DNA from 2 places in the Blautia massiliensis (ex Liu et al. 2021) genome. Region 2 is predicted to be linked to the other one. Evidence: riboswitches for the same ligand, from Rfam matches in the RefSeq annotation. Region 2 holds a riboswitch; the other holds the start of a gene.
The links. A riboswitch is a leader RNA that binds a small molecule or an ion and turns the genes downstream of it on or off. The one in region 2 is predicted to bind thiamine pyrophosphate.

Region 1: another riboswitch for thiamine pyrophosphate. It lies ahead of thiS (sulfur carrier protein ThiS); the one in region 2 lies ahead of thiW (energy coupling factor transporter S component ThiW).

Annotation. Positions count from the first base shown of each region.
Region 1 covers NZ_JBQHWA010000016.1:68,278-78,141, reverse strand. The annotation lists gene ACTNDQ_RS08390 (thiazole synthase) at 1-732, opposite strand, end outside; gene thiS (sulfur carrier protein ThiS) at 896-1,099, opposite strand; TPP riboswitch at 1,349-1,456, opposite strand; gene ACTNDQ_RS08380 (ABC transporter ATP-binding protein) at 1,985-3,043, opposite strand; gene cysW (sulfate ABC transporter permease subunit CysW) at 3,033-3,869, opposite strand; gene cysT (sulfate ABC transporter permease subunit CysT) at 3,869-4,708, opposite strand; gene ACTNDQ_RS08365 (sulfate ABC transporter substrate-binding protein) at 4,767-5,792, opposite strand; gene ACTNDQ_RS08360 (LacI family DNA-binding transcriptional regulator) at 6,050-7,234, opposite strand; gene ACTNDQ_RS08355 (HEPN domain-containing protein) at 7,458-7,883, opposite strand; gene ACTNDQ_RS08350 (nucleotidyltransferase domain-containing protein) at 7,870-8,211, opposite strand; gene ACTNDQ_RS08345 (Ig-like domain-containing protein) at 8,293-9,366, opposite strand; gene ACTNDQ_RS08340 (hypothetical protein) at 9,406-9,732, opposite strand.
Region 2 covers NZ_JBQHWA010000002.1:56,245-66,108, reverse strand. The annotation lists gene ACTNDQ_RS00980 (2-hydroxyacyl-CoA dehydratase subunit D) at 1-704, shown strand, start outside; gene ACTNDQ_RS00975 (acyl-CoA dehydratase activase) at 701-2,398, shown strand; gene ACTNDQ_RS00970 (helix-turn-helix domain-containing protein) at 2,453-3,229, opposite strand; gene arfA (arabinosylfuranosidase ArfA) at 3,565-5,070, shown strand; gene ACTNDQ_RS00960 (aldo/keto reductase) at 5,141-6,130, shown strand; TPP riboswitch at 6,453-6,555, shown strand; gene thiW (energy coupling factor transporter S component ThiW) at 6,893-7,447, shown strand; gene ACTNDQ_RS00950 (hydroxyethylthiazole kinase) at 7,410-8,312, shown strand; gene thiE (thiamine phosphate synthase) at 8,329-8,970, shown strand; gene ACTNDQ_RS00940 (Lrp/AsnC family transcriptional regulator) at 9,284-9,730, opposite strand.

The DNA.
Region 1 (9,864 bases), on a different contig from region 2:
AGTTCTTCCCATACCGGAAAGATATGCACTTCTTCCTGCCTCAATAGCTTTCTTAAAGGCTTCCGCCATAACACGGACGTCTCCTGCAGTTGCAATAGCTGTATTTGCCATAACTGCTGCAGCACCCATTTCCATAGCCTCACATGCCTGTGACGGGCGGCCGATTCCTGCGTCCACGATGATCGGAAGGTCGATCTCGTCGATAAGGATCTGGATGAATTCTTTTGTACAGATTCCTTTGTTGGAACCGATTGGAGAGCCAAGTGGCATTACACAGGCAGCTCCTGCATTCACCAGATCTCTGGCTGCATTCAGATCCGGATACATGTATGGCATAACTACAAAGCCCTCTTTTGCAAGGATCTCTGTTGCCTTGATGGTCTCATAGTTATCCGGAAGAAGATATTTGGAATCATGGATAACTTCGATCTTTACAAAATCTCCGCAGCCAAGCTCGCGGGAAAGTCTTGCAATACGAACTGCCTCTTCTGCATTTCTGGCGCCGGACGTATTCGGAAGAAGCGTAACATCCTTCGGAATATAGTCCAGAATGTTCGCAAGTCCACCCTCATTTGCACGGCGCAGGGCAAGTGTTACGATCTGAGTTCCTGCTTTTTCAATACATGCTTTTACAAGCTCCAGGGAAAATTTTCCGGAACCAAGGATAAAACGGGAAGTAAACTCATGGCCTCCCAGGATCAGTTTGTCTTCATTTGTGTTTGCTGTTGTCATTTTTTATGTCCACCTTTCTTTATGTCTGTTTGCAGAAAATATTTCCACCGATTTATAACCAGCGCCTTCTTCTGCCAGATCATTCTTCATCTGCATTTTTTCAGTAACTTATCTGTCAGTTACTGCCGTGGTATATATACCTGATTTTATCTCTATAGCGACATCAGCAGCTTCCGCCGCCCATAAACTGCAGAATCTCCACAACATCGCCATCTTTCAGTACTGTTGTATCGTAAGTGTCTCTCTTAATGATTTCTTCATTCAGCTCTACTACAACCTGCACCGGAACATAGTTACATGCTTCCAGATATTCAGTTACTGTCACCGGCTTTTCCAATGTTCTGCTTTCACCATTTACTGTGATCATAATCTCTCCTTTCCGGAAACTTCAAAAGCTATTCGTCAATAAAAAAAGAGTCCACAAAGAAATACACCCGCGGTGGTGCACCCCTTCATGAACTCAGTTCACTCTCAAATTTCCCAATATTCAATTGTCGATACCGGGGTTAAAAGCATTCGCTCTTGATCCCTTCCCTGTAAATCCTGATCTTACGTATTCAATCGGATAAAAACATCCGCATCCAATAAAAAAGGAGATACACCAAAGTATCTCCCGTAAATTCATCTTATACGTTCCTACGTTGGCATTATCCAAATCAGGTATAAGGGTCGAAGTTGAAGACTTCCTCTCAGCCTGCCATCACAAGCTCCCCTGTTATTTACATGAATTAGTATAATTCCGATTCTGCTTCATGTCAAGAACAATAAATTTTCTCACAACGGTCCCATTTTGTCCTAAACTATAGTACACTATTAATGCTGCCAACCCTCCAGCAGAAAGGAGGTGAAGTCCAGTGTGCGAATTAATCATCACATTTTTGTTTCTGTTACGGCGGATATAGTTAGCTACTATATTCGCAAATGGCTGGACAGAAATGACAGGCAGTAACAGCCTGAAAGGCTTAAGCCCCCTTACATAACGGCATAGAAAACCCCGGAAGTGTGCGAGACTTCCGGGGTTTTCGTTTTTGCCAATGTTTGAATTTCATCACATTTCTTAGCTACTATCATCTTATGCTTTCTATACTAATTTGTCAACCGAATTTTATTAACGACATTAACATATGATATTCGCAATCCGCTAACGCTACTTGCTCATAAAAAAATGCCGCTCCCGCGGCCACATCATATGACATTCGCAATCCGCTAACGCTACTTGCTCATAAAAAAATGCCGCTCCCGCGGCATTTTTTTATATCACTAACCAATCCTCAACCATAGCTGTATTATGCAGCAGTACTGCCTCATTTCCCTTCGTTACAAAAATCCTCTGCACAAACACATCCACAACTTCACCTTCCCGGACGGGTTCTTCGTCAAGGCTTCTTCTGGCGCTGAGTGTGGTGTTTCCTACACGGACTTTCAGTTCCAGGCTGCTGCCGCGGAATGCGACTCGTTCTACGACGCCCTCTGTTGCGGAGCTTTTATATTTCTGTTCCTCGTTCTTCTTAGTCACTTTTACAAACTCCGGACGGACAATGGCTTTTTCGCCTCCCGGAACTTCCTCGAAGTGATTGAACACCTGGTAATCATCGATCACAGAAGTCTGCCCGAAAAATCCCGCCGTAAACGCAGTATCCGGATTCTGATAAACCTCCAGTGGAGTTCCCTCCTGCTCGATCCGTCCACGGTTGGTAATAATAATTTCATCTGCCACCTCAATAGCCTCATCCTGGTCATGAGTAACAAAAATACTGGTGATTCCCAGCTTCTCGATCATATACTTCAGCCAGCTTCGAAGCTCCGTACGGATCTTTGCATCGATCGCCGCAAAAGGCTCATCCAGAAGGAGAAGCTGCGGATTCGGAGCCAGAGCCCGGGCAAAAGCAACTCGCTGTCTCTGACCACCGGACAGCTGACTCGGATATCTTTTCTCCAGGCCCTTCAGCCCGATCAGTTCTACCAGTTCCATAACCCTCTGCTTAATATACTTCTTGTCCGCCTTCTGCACCTTCAGGCCAAATGCAATATTATCATACACCGTCATATACCGGAAAAGAGCATAATTCTGGAACACAAATCCAATGCCTCGCTCGCTGGCAGGCACATCATTGACCACTCTTCCGTCGATGATGATCTCACCGCTGTCCGGCTGCTCCAGACCGGCGATCATACGGAGAATCGTAGTTTTTCCGCTTCCACTGGGCCCCAGAAGACCGATCAGCTTCCCCTTTTCGATACCAAAGCTTACGTTATCAGATGCCTTGTAATCCCCATATGTTTTATTGATATTTTTTAACTCAACGTACATCGCCTTTTTCCCCCTTTCCTTTATGCTCCAGAACATTTCTTGCGATCAGAAGGATCACCGCCAGGATCACCAGGATCGAAGAAACCGCAAATGCCGGAACATACTGGAATTCGTTATAAAGAATTTCCACGTGAAGCGGAAGTGTATTTGTTTTTCCACGGAGATGTCCGGACAGTACGGACACAGCTCCAAACTCTCCCATGGCTCTGGCTGTACACAGCATAACACCATAGAGAAATGCCCACTTGATATGCTGAAATGTCACCTTGGTAAAAATCGTCCAGCCTTTTGCTCCCATCAGTGCTGCCGCCTCTTCCTCATCGGACCCTATGGATTCCAGAACCGGTATGATCTCTCTGGACACAAATGGAAATGTGACAAAGATCGTTGCCAGGACAATTCCAGGAACTGCAAACACGATCTGTATCCCTGCACTTTCAAGAACAGAATAAAGAGGACTCTGCTTTCCAAAAACCAGGATATAGATAAGACCTGCGATAACCGGTGATACTGTAACCGGAACATCGATCAAAGTGGTAAGAAGCTTTTTTCCCCGAAAATGAAATCTGGTCATTGCCCATGCCGCACACAGACCAAAGATCGTGTTGCATACAACAGCCGCAGCCGTCGCCCCAATGGTCAGCTTCAGCGCTTTCAGCGTGTACTCATCTGTCACCGCCTGCACATAGCACTGCCAGCCCTTGCTCAGCGCCTGGGTTACAACAACCACCAGAGGCAGTACCAGCATCACAAAAAGAAAGATCACGGAAATCCCGATAAGGATCCATTTCACCGGCCCGGAAGCCTGCTTCTTTTTTTCATCCATTATGCATCCCTCCCTCTGATACGTTTCGTATTTCTTGCCTGCACCAGATTCACACCAAACAGGATCAGAAATGATACTGCCAGTGTAACCAGTGCAATAGCTGTTGCGCTTTCATAGTCAAACTCCTGAAGCTTTGACATAATGATCAGCGGCGTGATCTCTGTATAGTAAGGTTTGTTTCCTGCGATAAAAACAACACTTCCGTATTCTCCCAGGCAGCGTCCGAAGGCAAGTCCCGCCCCGGAAAGCATTGCCGGCAGAAGCTCCGGAAGAATAACTCTGCGAAAAACGGTGAATGGCTTTGCACCCATGACACGAGCCGCCTCCTCATAAGAACCGTCCAGCTTCTCCAGAACCGGCTGAATGGCCCTGACTACAAAAGGGATTCCCACAAAGATCAATGCCACCGTGATACCGATTCTGGTATATGCGATCTTAATACCGAAATTTGCAAAAAAGCTTCCCACCAGACCTTTATCGGATGTCAGGGATGTCAGTGAGATACCGGCAACTGCAGTCGGAAGTGCGAAAGGCAGCTCGATCATTCCATCCATGATCCTTTTTCCCGGAAAATCATATCTTACCAGTACCCACGCAAGGACCAGGCCCATAATAGCATTGATCACTGTGGCCGCAAATGCGGTAATAAAGCTTACATAGAATCCGGACAAAACCCTCGGCCGTGTGATCACCTCAATAAATTCCCGAAAACCCAGCCGCGCCGAGTATACTGCCAGAGACGCAAGAGGGATCAGAACTACGATACTCAGCATCGCCAAAGTCACTCCCATTGTCAGTCCAAAGCCTGGTATCACACGTTTACTCTGTTGTTTCTTCATTTCTGTCTCCCCTCTTTTCTATTCTAAGTTTCTGATCTGTTACAAATCTCAGGCTCTTCTACTCTTCATAGATCTCATCAAACACTCCCCCGTCTGCGAAATGCTTTTTCTGAACTGCATCCCAGCCGCCGAAATCTTTGATCGTTGTCAGCTTCACCTTCAGGTTAAAAGTATCTGCATGCTTTTTCAGGATCGTCTGATCAACCGGCCTATAGTAATTCTCCGCGATCAGCTCCTGGGCTTCATCGGAATACAGATATTTCAGATATGCTTTCGCAGCTTCTGCATTATCATGCTTTTTCACATTTTCATCTACAACAGCAACGGATGGCTGTGCCAGGATACTGATGCCCGGCGTTACGATCTCGTAATCATCCGGATTATCCCTTACAGAAAGAAACGCTTCATTTTCCCAGGCGATCAGCACATCCCCCTGCCCGTTTTCCACGAAAGAGGTTGTGGCACCTCTTGCTCCGGAATCCAGAACCAGGACATTTTTGTAAAGTTTCTTGATAAAGGCTTTCATCTCTGTCTCGTTGCCGTTATATTTCTCATTGGCATAAGCCCAGGCTGCCATGTAATTCCAGCGGGCACCACCGGAGGTTTTCGGATTGGGAGTGATCACCCCCACACCATCCTTTGTCAGATCATCCCAATCTTGGATATTCTTCGGATTTCCCTTCCGAACAAGAAATACAATGGTGGAAGTATAAGGAGCACTGTCATCCGGATATTCATCGATCCAGCCCTTGTCGATCAGACCGGCATTCCGGATCGCATCGATATCATATTCCAGTGCAAGTGTCGCCACATCTGCAGGAAGTCCGTTGGAAATCTCAAGAGCCTGCTTTCCGGAACCGCCATGAGACTGGATCACATCCACACTCTGACCTGTTTCCTCTTTCCAATATTTTGAAAAAATCTTATTATATGCTTCATAAAATTCTCTGGTCGGATCATAGGACACATTGATGATCTCCACATGATTTTTATCCTTTGTATTGTTTCCCGATACTGCAAAAGTTCCTGCCAGTACCACTGCTGCCAGTGTGATACAGACACCTGCGATGCGTTTTCTTTTCATGATCTGTGTACTCCTTTACAACCACATTTTTATTTGGAAATCTTTTTCCCACCAATGTAACTGCTTCATTTCGCTGTCAAATCATACCTGTTCTTTCCGTTTACTGTGGTTCTGTAATTTTTTTTATTTGAATTGAATACATTAAACCATATTATTCCCATTAATTAAATAGGAATATCTGAAAACGTTTTCACAAAATACTCTGATCATAGTGCAACCGCATCCTGTCTGTCACTATATCTGCGCATCCGCAACACTCAGATACAATAATCGCTCCACATACTGTCCTCCACACTGCTGCAGCTGTTCCGTATCATCAGTCTGCCTTCCAGCTCCATTCGCACAATACCGGAATGTCCGCCCTTCAGCCGGTCCAGCAGCAGGTATAATGCAAATTTTCCCATATCCTCCTTGGGCAGGCTCACCGTTGTCAGCATCGGTCTGGTAAACTGTGCCTCCTGTATATCATCGCTGGATATGATCGAAGGCATATAATACCGGTTCCGAAATTTATTCAGGCACTTCAGCATTCCGATCGCCGAAATATCATTGGCACAGTAGATTCCGGTTGGCATGTCGTCCGACTGAAAGAACTTTTCCATGGCCTCGTAGCCCTCGGCCTCAGTCTGCTTTGTTTCGATAACATACTCCGGTATCACATCCAGATCATACTTCTTCAGTGTTTCCAGATATCCGTTATACCGGTCTTCGCTGTGACACTGGCCAATATAACCGATATTTTTGTGACCCAGGGAGATCAGATATTCCACTGCCGCTGCTGCGATCTTTTTCCCATCACAAAGGACCTCATCCACTTCATAATTGGTAGAATTCCGATTCACCGATACCACACTCTTATACTTCTTATTCAGCTTCTTCAAAGCCTCTTTATTACATCTGCCGATGATGATCAGTCCGTCCCTTTTCTCTTCCACCTCATCATACATTCCGTCGAGCAGCCAGTCCAGATTCTCCCTTCGGCACTTCCGGTCATCGGAAAACACAGACATATACCATACTTTGGAAAGAATACAGTTTTTATCATGGATCTCACTTTCGATCACCCGAAGGAGCTCCGCAAAAAACGGATCCGTTGTGGAAGAATCGGTTCTTGTCATCAGGATATTGATGTACCAGGTTTTCTCCTGCTTTGCGGAAACGCCTTTTTTCAGATTCCGGGCCGCCTCGTTGGGCACATAATTCATCTCGATAGCTGTTTTCCATATCTTGTCCCTGAGTCCGGAAACAGAACATTTATAATTGGGATTATTTAAAACTCGGGAAACCGTCGCCGGTGAAACCCCTGCCTTTTCTGCAATCTTCTTGATGGACATATACCCGTCCCCTCCCTCTGAAAAAAGTCTGCCCGCTGCCAGTCCTGTACGCTGCTCAACGTCATCTGTGTAACTCAGTATCATCAGTGTAACAGAACTTTTTATCATTCCTTATTTCATAGTAATTAAATATGTTTTATATGATAATGAGAGTTTTAAAAAAAGTCAATCTTATTTTGTGAAAACGTGTTCTTTTTTTTGCTGCATCTTCCAGTAGACCACCCGGATTCTGCGCCTTGCCCATCTCATTTAGCATTACATTACCAGGCAAGGCACACTACAAAAAAATACCTTACACAGAGTTACTGTGGAAGGTATTTTTTTGCGATCATCACTTATTATTGTCCTTTAGTTTTCTTTTGATATATTCTTCTATCAATTCCAATAATTGTTTACCCGTTTCTATCTGTTCTTCTGCTTCTTCTCTTGTTGCAATATAAAAATCATCATAATCGCTGGCATGTCTGATTTCTTCTGCTTCTACGATTTTTCGTCCAAGTTTTCTGGGAAAAATCTCTGTTTTAATATAATTCTTATTGAAATTTGCTAATGCATCTTTATGACGTTTATATGCATTTCCATCTAGTGCATGTATTGCTGAAATTGCATGATAAATACCATAATATGCCCGATTATTAGCACCTCGAAATTCTTTTGCATTCAAAAGAATTTCCGCAGCTTTAATATCACTTTGGGCAGTTTCAATCCGATAAAAAATAAGATCTTTCTGCGTTCCTTTTTCATCAGGCTGCATCAAATAATTTTACCCCCTCTTTCTTTACATTTGCATAAAATGGATAAACATCAACCCAATTCAGAAAATGTTTTTCACTTTTTGCAATTGGCTTAATATCAAGATCATGATCCATGTTAAAATCAAAAGTTTCTCCTGCCAATTCATGACGATACTGCTTAATATCTATATCAGACAGATCAAGGAGAATCATAATATCGATATCAGAATCTTCTCTATAATCTCCTCTGGCATATGAGCCGTATAAAATAACACTTTTCAAATGTTTCCCATATATTTTCTGTAATATTTTTGTGTATTGTTCCAACAATGTCTTCATCGATACCGGCATAATCCCGCCCCCTTCTATCTGATAAAACATCTTTATTCGATAACCACTATTTCTTCCATTTAATTATACGCTTTTATATCATTATTCCGCAATGAAATTTTTCTTTGTTTTTGGTACACCGGTGAGTTTTGTTGTTTTGATCTTTGTGACCTTAACAGTGACAATAACTTTTTTACTTCCGGCTTTTACTGTGATCTTTGCAGTGCCGACTTTCTTTCCTGTGATAACACCCTTGGAATTTACTGCTGCGATCTTACTGTTGGAGGAACTGTATGTAATCTTATCCTTGCTTGTAACCGGCTTCAGAACAGGTTTCAGAGTTACTTTTTTTCCTTTGACTACACTGACTGTGGACTTCAGGTTTGTGATTGCCTGTGTAGTGACTCTGACTGTAACCAGTATATTGTTCTTCACGCCACTATTCAATGTGATCGTCACCCATGTTGAACCGTTTTTATTTTTTGCGGTAAGTTTAAATGTGCCGTTCTTATTCACATTGAAAACGGTTACAAGGCCGGTGTCCTTCGGTGTTACACTCTTCAGATAATCGCCGTTGGCAAAATCAGATACCCGGATAGCTGCAGTAGACTGTCCATTTTTTAATGTAACCTGATCCGTATTTACACTCATATTGTAGGTCCGGGTTTCTCCCCAGTCCTGAAAACCACACCGTTCACATTTAAAATGCTGCTGGTAATCCGCTGTAAAAAATATCGGAGTTGGATTTCCTTTGCTGACAGTGTGTTTGCCTGAACCATGATTTACCCATTGCTCGTCCGTAAATTTATGTCCCAGTTCCGGAATGAGCACATCGCTGTCCTGCTGCATTTCTTCTTTTCCATCTTTATCCAAAAAATGTTTCCCGCAGGATGTACAACGATAGGTATCTTTCATTCCCGGATTCAGGCACTCTGCCGGATATCCCCGGTATAACTCTAAAATATGTCCCTTGGCAAGATATACAACATCTTCTAATTCATTATCACCATATGGATTTTCGTAATTTTTCCCACAAGCTTCACAATGCCAGTAACTTCTATTTCCATTCTCAGTACAAGTAGCCGCTTTTTCATTAATCCAAATAAATTTATGTGCCGCTTTTTCTATTTTTACATCATCAAAAACTTCTGTACCTGCTTTATTACCAAAATACAAAAAATACGACGTGCAGTTACTCAAAAAGCTGCACCATCTTTACCTCTCAATCCTGATCCAGAAATCATCCTCTGCCATTCTTCCTTCGGTCTTTTCTATGATCATAAACGGATCATAAAATGGCAGATTCAAATCTTCTAATACCAATTTTATTTTGTCTCGTTGTCTCGGGAAACAACGAGATTCCAGAAATTTCTCGTATTCTTCAAAGGTTGGTTTTTCATTTCGGCCAAATGCTTTTTTAATAAAATTGTTTGTATAATTATATATTTTTACTTTTCTGCTTCTCTCATCCACATCAATAATCGTACATACTTCTCTCTTAAACATGTACCATAAACGTATCGGATATTCTTTTTCCGGCACGCGGAGGTTTTCCTCAATCTGAGGATACTCGTTTAAAATATGAGCTAATGTCGTAACCGGTCCTGTAATATCCTGTCATTTTAGATTCCCCCTTTTTTATTAATATGCCCTTATTTTAAGGGTATAACAAGC
Region 2 (9,864 bases):
AGAAATTCCTGGAGGATGTAGGCGGGAAAAAAATCTCCGAGCAGTCGGTACAGCGTGCAGTTGCCAACAGCAATGAAGCGGCCTCCTATTACAGCAGCCAGCTTGCCCTCAGAAAGGATCACGATCCGGTGACTTCCCTGACAAATGAGCTGTATGCGATCTTTATGTGCCATCTTCTGGCGGGCTCAGAGGAATCCCTGAAATACACAAAAATGCTTCTTGAGGATGTGAAGAAGGCACCAAAGGGGGAAGGTCTTCATATTTTGTGGATGCATATGATGCCGTTTTTGCAGGAGCCGGTAAAGGATGTATTTAATTACAGCCAGAACGTGCATATCCGTGCCTGTGATTTTGTTGCAGACGGTTTTCAGCGGATGCAGGCCTCGGATCCTTATGAGGCCCTTGCGGAAAAAATGGTCAATTGCATTTACAACGGAAGTGTGAAGCAGAGGATCCGGCGTGCCCAGGAGCTGGCGAACCTTACAGAGGCAGACGGCGGGATCCTTTTTGCGCATTGGGGATGCAAGGGAACCATCGGAGCTTCCAGCCTGATCAAAAATTCTCTGGAAAATGCAGGACTTCCAACCATGGTCCTGGACGGTGACGGCTGTAACCCGGCCAATTCCAGTGACGGCCAGGTATCCACACGACTTCAGGCATATCTGGAAATGCTGTCAGAAGGTAAGGAGGAAAAACGGTCATGATACATTACGTCTGTAAATATACACCGCTGGAGCTGTTTAAGGGCTTTGGCGAGGAATGTGCGGTTCTTGAGGAAATGCCGGAGAATTTTGAGCTTTCGGACCAGATCGCCCATGCTAATCTCTGTGGCTTCGGAAAATCTGTGATCCAGGCAGTGCTGGAGGGAAAGGTAGAGCAACTTGTTCTTGTTAACTGCTGTGATTCCATGCGCCGTGTGTACGACATTGTGGAAAGTACCGGTAAATGTAAATTTCTGTACATGCTGGACATGCCTCATGAGGATAACGACTGTGAAAAGGTGAAGCTTGCCCAGGGCATCCACCGTCTGAAGAAAGCTTATGAGAAATTTTCGGGGAAAACCTTCGACAGAAGTGGATTTCTGAATGCTTTTTCCCATGAGCCTGTGGATAACGAGCCGTATATCGGTGTTCTGGGTGTCCGTGTCAGCGGCATCCTGGAAAAAATGATCCGGGATAATATCCGCATGGATGTGGAAAACCTGACCTGTACAGGTGGAAGACGTCTTGCAGTGATCCGTGAGGAGCTGGAAAAAATGGAAGACGATGCCATGTTCCTGGCTTATGCGGATGCACTTCTTTCCCAGATGCCCTGCTTTCGTATGAACAACAGCACCCGAAGAAACCGGCTGTATCTGGATCCGAACCTGAAGGGAATCATTTATCATACTATTAAATTCTGCGACTATTACGGATTTGAGTATGCAAGCATCAAGCGTGATATCAAGGTTCCGCTTCTGAAGATCGAGACAGATTTTACAAGCCAGAGTGCAGGACAGCTCCTTACCAGAGTGCAGGCTTTTGCAGAGACCCTGGAAGGCTCTGAGGATATGGACCCATCAAAAGGAATCAGCGAGGAGATAAGGAAAAAAATGGAATCAGGAGTTTATTATGTGGCAGGGATCGACAGCGGTTCCACAAGTACGGATGTTGTGATCCTGGATAAAGACGGAAAAATTAAATCGACCATGATCATTCCCACAGGCGGCGGCGCTATGATGAGTGCAGAGAAGAGCCTGGAGATGGCCGTGGAAAAAGCAGGGATCAGGAAAGAAGATATCGTGCGTATCGTTACTACCGGATATGGACGTGCCTATATTGACAGTGGTGATGACAGTATCACAGAGATTACCTGTCACGCAAAGGGAGCCCATTATCTGAATCCGAATGTGCGTACAGTTATCGACATCGGCGGTCAGGATATCAAGGCGATCAGCATTGACGAGAACGGTGCGGTAAAAAATTTCCTGATGAACGATAAATGTGCAGCAGGAACCGGACGATTCCTGGAAATGATGGCCCGTACTCTTGGACTTTCCCTGGAGGAGATGAGTACCCGTGGCCTGGAGTGGAAAGAGAACGTAGTGATCTCAAGCATGTGTACTGTATTTGCAGAGTCCGAGGTAGTTTCCCTGGTTGCCCAGAATAAGGACGTGGCAGATATCATCCATGGTCTGAATGTATCTGTTGCTTCCAAGGTAGGAGCTCTTGCAGCCCGCCTTGGCAAAAAGAATCCGGGGGAATACATGATGACCGGTGGTGTTGCCAGAAATAAAGGTATCATCCAGGCACTGGAGGAGAAGCTGGGGGCGAAGCTTTATATCTGTGATGAGGCACAGCTTTGTGGTGCGCTTGGTGCGGCACTGTTTGCTTATGAGAAGTGTAATGCGGCACGGTGATCAGATCAGACAAGTTGCCTGCGCAGTGAATGCAGAGTGTGAATATCCTTTTGGTCAGGGGCGGCGTGCCCACTCACTGGGCGAACAGCCACAGTTCTTTCGGAAGTACCGGCTGAAGTGGGAGAGATTTGAAAATCCGCATAGCAGAGCCACCTGTTGAACAGGCAGAGCTTCGTTGGTGAGCAGATTTTTGGCTTTTTCCAGACGGAGCAGATTCAGGTCAGCATGAGGGGTGCTGTCAAAAAAATTTCGGTAACAGGAATAAAACTGACTTTTTTCGAGATTAGCCATGGCGCAGAGCTTTTCTGTTGTCCATGGCTTTTCGTAATTTGTAAGCATTTCCAGACGGATTTTTTGGAACAGGCTGCAGAGCTCCGAGTCTGCAGACTTGCCTGTATCTGTACTGCGGAGTTCCCGTGAGGCTGTGATCAGCAGCTGGCAGAGCAGGGCATACTCGTAGTCCCGGGAAAAAACTTCTCTGTTCAGATATTCATGCTGCAGCTTCTGGATACAGTGATCGATCTCCTGGCAGTCACTGGGGTAAAAAATTTCGTTGCAGGGAAGTCCGAACCGTTTTGCCAGGTTTTCTCCGCAGGAAAAATGGACATAACTGTTCCGAAATTTTCGCACAGCCTGATAATGCTGGGGATTTCCCGGAATATAAAAGATGCAGGCATTATCCCGGGTGACAGTAAGCTGACCGCCCAGATAAACCTTCATTGGTGTTTTAAATAAAAGAAAAAGAAAATCCCCGCTTCCCTCCGGTCGGAAAATCCTGTCGTAATCGGAGTTGGAACGGTTGTATTCGCAGAAATTTAAGGTGAAATCCATGAAAATGCTGCGCTCCTTTCATTACGTAGATCAGACAATCCGACTGTGGCATTGTAAAGAACTTTCTGTCTGGAAGTATAAAGTAAAGTGACAGAGGGACGTCCGTCTGGTAAGACTGTCTTTATGATAAATCTTACCGGAAAAAAAGTCAACTATTTCGGAAGATAATCACTGGTATGGATAGAACAGGATGGTAAAATGAAACATAGAAACGGTTGATTTCCGCTGAGAGTGTGTGAGCGAACAGAGGCGTAAGAGCCGGTATACGGCGGAATCGGAAACAGAGCTAAATGCGGTAGCATCAGAAAATAATAATTTACAGGAGGATTTTTACAATGAAAAAAGCGCAGATCATCGTGGACAAATATTTCCTCACCGGAAAAACAGACAAAAGGATCTATGGTTCCTTTATAGAACATCTCGGACGTGCGGTTTATGAGGGCATTTATCAGGAAGGCAGTCCCCTTTCTGATGAGCAGGGCTTCCGGAAGGATACTCTGGAGCTGGTAAAAGAGCTTCAGGTACCGATCGTTCGTTATCCGGGCGGAAATTTTGTATCCGGATTCCGTTGGGAGGACAGCGTCGGGCCGAAAGCTCAGCGTCCGTCCAGAACGGATCTGGCCTGGGGTGTCATCGAGACAAACCAGTTTGGACTCAATGAGTTTATGGACTGGTCAAAAAAAGCCGGCAGTGATGTGATGATGGCGGTGAACCTGGGAACAAGAGGCCCGGAGGATGCGAAAAATCTTCTGGAATACTGTAACTTTAAGGGAGGTACCTATTACAGTGATCTCCGTAAGGCTCACGGCTATGAACAGCCGCATGATATCAAATTATGGTGTCTCGGAAACGAGATGGACGGTCCGTGGCAGATGGGACATAAAACTGCGGCAGAGTACGGAAGAGTTGCAGCAGAGACTGCCCGCCTGATGAAATTTATGGATCCGGAGATTGAGACTGTTGCATGCGGAAGCTCCAATCTGGAAATGCCTACCTTTGGCTCCTGGGAGTATACGGTTCTTGACGAGGCTTACGATCAGGTGGATTATCTTTCCCTGCATCAGTATTATGGAAATGCATCGGGAGACACTGCCGATTTTCTGGCAAGCTCCAAGGGCATGGATGATTTTATCTCAGGAGTGGTTTCCATCTGCGATGCTGTAAAAGCAAAGAAGCATGGAAAAAAACAGATCAATCTTTCCTTCGACGAATGGAACATATGGTACCACAGCAATGAACAGGATAAGAAGCTGGAAAAATGGGTACAGGCGCCCCATCAGCTGGAGGATGTTTATAACTTTGAGGATGCACTTCTTGTGGGAAGCATGTTGATCACACTTCTCCGTCATGCAGATCGTGTAAAGATCGCCTGCATGGCACAGCTGGTAAATGTTATTGCGCCGATCATGACATCCGATACAGGCGCATGGCGTCAGACGATCTTTTATCCGTATATGCTGACAAGTGTGTTTGGAAGAGGAACCGTCCTTAATACACAGGTTCTCACACCTATATATGAAAGCAAGACTTATGGAGAAGCTTCATATCTGGATTCTGTGTGTGTCTGGGATGAGGAAAAGGATACGCTGACGATCTTTGCAGTGAATAAGAGTCTGGATGAGGATATGGAAGTTTCCTGTGACTTAAGACAGTTTGAGGGATATAAGATCGTAGAGCATATTGTACTCAATAATGACGATCTTCAGGCAACCAATACAGAAGCTCAGCCGGAGAATGTAGTTCCTGTAAAAGCCAGTGCAGAGTGCTCAAAGCTGGACGGCGGAAAACTGGAAGCAGTTTTTGCAAAACACAGCTGGAATATGATCCGTCTTGCAAGATAAACGTGGGTGAAGTATAGTAAAAGCAGTTACAGAAAATGTAAATCATGCTACATTATGGGAGGCCTTTTTTATGTACACACCTGCAAAGGAACGCTACGAAACTATGGAGTACAACCGCTGCGGTGAAAGCGGCCTGATGCTTCCGAAGGTGTCTCTTGGATTATGGCATAATTTCGGAGATACTTCTGATTATGAAAACATGAAGCAGCTGTGCTTTACAGCTTTTGACAATGGTATCACACAGTTTGACCTTGCCAATAATTACGGACCTGCCTATGGAAGTGCGGAACGGAATTTCGGCAAGATCCTGAAAGAAGAACTGATGCCATACCGTGATGAGCTGATCATCACAACAAAGGCAGGCTATGATATGTGGGAAGGCCCTTATGGAAACTGGGGCAGCCGCAAGTATCTTCTGGCGAGCCTTGACCAGAGTCTGAAGCGCATGGGTCTGGAATATGTGGATATTTTTTACCATCACAGAATGGACCCGGAGACTCCGCTTGAGGAGACTATGGGGGCGCTGGCAACAGCGGTTCAGCAGGGCAAGGCCCTTTATGTGGGACTTTCCAATTATGATGGAAAAACCTTAAGCCAGGCGGCAGCGATCCTGAAGGATCTGAAATGTCCCTTTGTGATCAACCAGAACCGGTATTCCATTTTTGACAGAACTGTGGAAGAAAACGGTCTCAAGAGAACCACCGGCATTTTGAAAAAAGGTCTGATCACCTTCAGCCCTCTTGATCAGGGACAGCTGACAGACCGTTACCTGAACGGGATCCCGGAGGACAGTCGTATCCGCAAAGATGGAAGATTCCTTAAGGAAAGTGTGCTGACGCCGGAGCGTCTGGATCAGATCCGGAGACTGAACGATCTGGCAGCTCAGCGTGGAGAGAAGCTGGCTGATATGGCGCTTGGCTGGCTGCTTCAGCATAAGGAAGTTACCAGTGTTCTGATCGGAGCTTCCAAGCCGCAGCAGATCCTTGATAATGTGAAAGCGATCCACTGTGCACCGTTTACAGCTGAGGAGCTGCGTCTGATCGACGAGATCTCAAAATAAGATTTATATACTTCCTGTTTTACTATGAAAAGTAGTGAAGCAGGGAGTTTTTTACGTCGAAATAATTGTTTAACTGAATTAGGAAAGTTTCCGGGTTACTGTTCACTGGTAATATTCCGCGAGGTGTTTTTTGTGAGCGAAGGTCACAGAAAACCCGAGACATACCGCGCGAATTTATGCGATTAGCATAAATTCTGTGCATCGCGAAGCGTGTTGCTGAGAACGGAGTGAACAGTAACGTCTCCGGCGGGAGTGCAAAGAGCAATAAGCAGTGGAGGTTTGACAACGGGATAGGTGTGTGCTATATTGAAAAACAGAAAAGAAAAGAGCCAGCGGGAGCTTGTGTGACAGGCTGAGAGGAAGATAGATCTTCGACCGTACCTGATTTGGGTAATGCCAACGGAGGGATTGTGATCTGAGAGCGTGTCTCCGTGGAGTTTGCCATGGGATGCGCTCTTTTCGGATGCAGGAATGGAACTGGAATGGTCTGACAATGTGGGGATGTGAAAGTGACAGAGACTGCATGTGGAGCTTCTGCGAAAGAGCGGGCAGGAAGGGGAGCGCCTTAATGTCTGGCAGGAGAGTGATATTCCGGAGGATTTTTCCGGAAGGATCATGTAAGCGATGGGAATCCGTGTTTTCGGAGTGAGAGGAAGTAAGGGAACTTCGACCGCCAAAATCTAAGGGCAGACTGCAGCAGACGGGAAGCTTTTGCCCGGATCTGACAGGGCTCTGCCTGATATTTCAGGGAGGAAAAACACTATGGAAAAACAAAGGATGCACACGCTTCGTATGGTAATGCTGGCAATGATGGTTGCGATCGGTGTTGTTATTTCACCGATCCTGAGGATTGAGGGAATGTGCCCCACGGCGCATCTTGTCAATATCGTATGCTCGGTTCTGATGGGACCGTGGTATTCCCTTCTCTGTGCGACCATGATCGGCGTGATCCGTATGATGTTCATGGGAATCCCGCCACTTGCACTGACCGGTGCAGTATTTGGCGCATTCCTTTCAGGTGTGTTCTACAGACTTTCCAAAGGCAAGATCATCTGTGCGGTGATCGGTGAGATCTTTGGAACAGGTATCATCGGATCCATGGTTTCTTATCCGGTGATGGCATTCCTGATGGGAAGAGGCGGACTGACAGCATTTTATTATACGCCGATGTTCCTTGCAGCAACCACAATGGGAGGATGTGTTGCCTATATTTTCCTGAAGGCTCTGAGTAAAGCAGGTCTTCTGGTGAAATTCCAGGCAGCTTTGGGTTCAAAAACATATGAGACAAAGAATTTTACAACTGCGAAAACGAATTAAAGAAGAAAAGCCGCTGATCCATTGCATCACCAATCCGATCTCGATCCATGACTGTGCCAACGTGGTCCTTGCAGTAGGTGCAAGGCCGATCATGGCGGAGCATCCGGCAGAGGTGACAGGTATTACGGCATCGGCTGGTGCGCTGATGCTGAATCTCGGGAATATTACCGATGCCAGGATCGAGTCAATGAAGCGTTCTATGAGAACAGCGATGGAAAATAAGATCCCGGTTCTTCTGGATCTGGTAGGGGTTGCCTGCAGTGATCTCAGGCTGGATCTGGCGAGGGAGCTTTTAAGCATCGGCCATCCGGCGGTATTGAAGGGAAATATGTCAGAGCTTCTGGCTGTTTCCGGGCTGCCGTCCCATGCGATCGGGATCGATGCGGGTGTCGAGGATGCCCTGACTGAGGAAAATATCGATGGAGTCAGTGAGGTGCTTAAGGCTTTTTCCAGAAATAATCAGGCGATCGTGCTGGCTACCGGGAAACAGGATTTTGTTACGGATGGTGAACGGGTTGTTCTGGTACAAAATGGCAGTGCGGCGCTGTCCGGGATCACAGGAACCGGCTGTATGGTCGGTGCACTGACTGCGGCGTTTTTGCCGGGGTGCGAAGATAATATTGCGAAAGAGATGACGGATAGTATAGAGGCAGGTGTCTGGTCTGGCGTTGAGATGGAATTAAATGGGAGATCCGGGAATTATCTGGCTGCGGCAGTGCTTGGTACTGCACTTATGGGTATCGCCGGCGAGGAAGCGGAGAAGATTTCCCGCGGTCCGGGAAGCTTTCAGGTAAATCTGCTGGATGAGATCTATGGGCTTTCGGATCGACAGCTGCTGGATCTGTTGAAGATTGAAATGTACTGAAAAAGAGGGGATTAGGATGGATAGAAAAGATTTGGATGTAACGTTGTATCTGGTGACGGATAGTTCTTATCATACGGAGGAGTCTTTGCTCCGTACGGTTGAGGAGGCTTGTAAGGGTGGTGTGACTCTGGTCCAGCTTCGCGAGAAGAATAAGGGTGGACGGGAGTATCTGGATAAGGCTTTTAAGGTGAAGGAGATCACAGATCGTTACAATGTGCCGCTGATCATTGATGATCGTGTGGATGTGGCGCTGGCCTGTGATGCGGCTGGTGTGCATGTTGGAGCTTCTGATATTCCGGTTGCTGTGGCAAGGAAGCTGATGGGACCGGATAAGATCGTGGGGGCTACTGCCAAGACGGTGGAGGCTGCTGTGAAGGCTTATGAGGATGGTGCGGATTATCTTGGTGTGGGGGCGATTTATCCTACTACTACTAAGGTGGTGACGATCCTTACCAAGGTTTCTACGTTGAAGGATATCTGTGAGGCGGTTCCGATTCCAGCGGTTGCGATCGGGGGATTGAATGCCGGGAATATGGATGTGCTTGAGGGCGCCGGTATGAGTGGTATGGCGGTTGTTTCTGCGATCATGAAGGCGGAGGATCCGAAGAAGAATGCGCGGGAGCTGAAGGAGAAGATTGTTGCTTTGATGGGAAAGTGATTTAGGAAATGAATGGAGAGCAGTGGTGGATTTGAGGTTCATTGCTGTTCTTTTTTTGTTGAAATACGGACGCCCGTGAGGCGTGTGCTGCCTGTCACCGGGGCTTCGTCGGGGGCTGGCTTCTAGGCTGCCGGAATTCTGCTAAAACCGTTTTCCAAAAGTCCGAACTCGCGTCTTACAGCCGCTCAGACAGCGGACTTTTGAAAAACAACGCAGATTTCCGCCAGCCAAGAATCAGCTCCCCTCCTGCAGAGTCCGGCGACAGGCAGCACACGCCTCACGGGCTGGTTTTTCAAGGTGGCAGGGGAGGGGGTTACTCCACCGGCAGATCTCTGTGTTCTACGCTGGTGGAGAATACGATCTGTGTTTTGGTGCGGCCGAACTGCTGGAGTTCGTTGATGAAGTGGTCCAGTTCCATGGTGGAGCGGAAGGCTACTTCGATGAGCATGGAGTAATCGCCGGTGACGCAGTTGCATTCGATGACGTTTGGGATGGACTGGATGAAGGGATAAAAGTCTTTTTTTTGGTTGGGTTCTACTTCAAGGTTGATGAATGCTTTTATATGATAACCGAGAAATACCGGGTTGATCTGGGCATGGTAGCCTGTGATCAGCCCGTTTTTTTCGAGGTGTTCGATCCTGGCGGAAACAGCGGGGGATGAGAGGAAGACTTCTTTTGCGATTTCCTTTACCGGGGTGCGGGCGTTTTTCTGAAGCATTTCGATGATCTTTCGGTCGATGTTGTCGAGTTTGTGTTCCATGTAGAATGTCTCCTTTCGATGAAAAATGTTATTTGTAACTGGTACAGAGCTGCGTAGGGAAGTGGATTGAAAATAGGTATTTCTGTATTGATTATACTGCGTGTGTTATCACAACACAAGAAACGACTTAATAA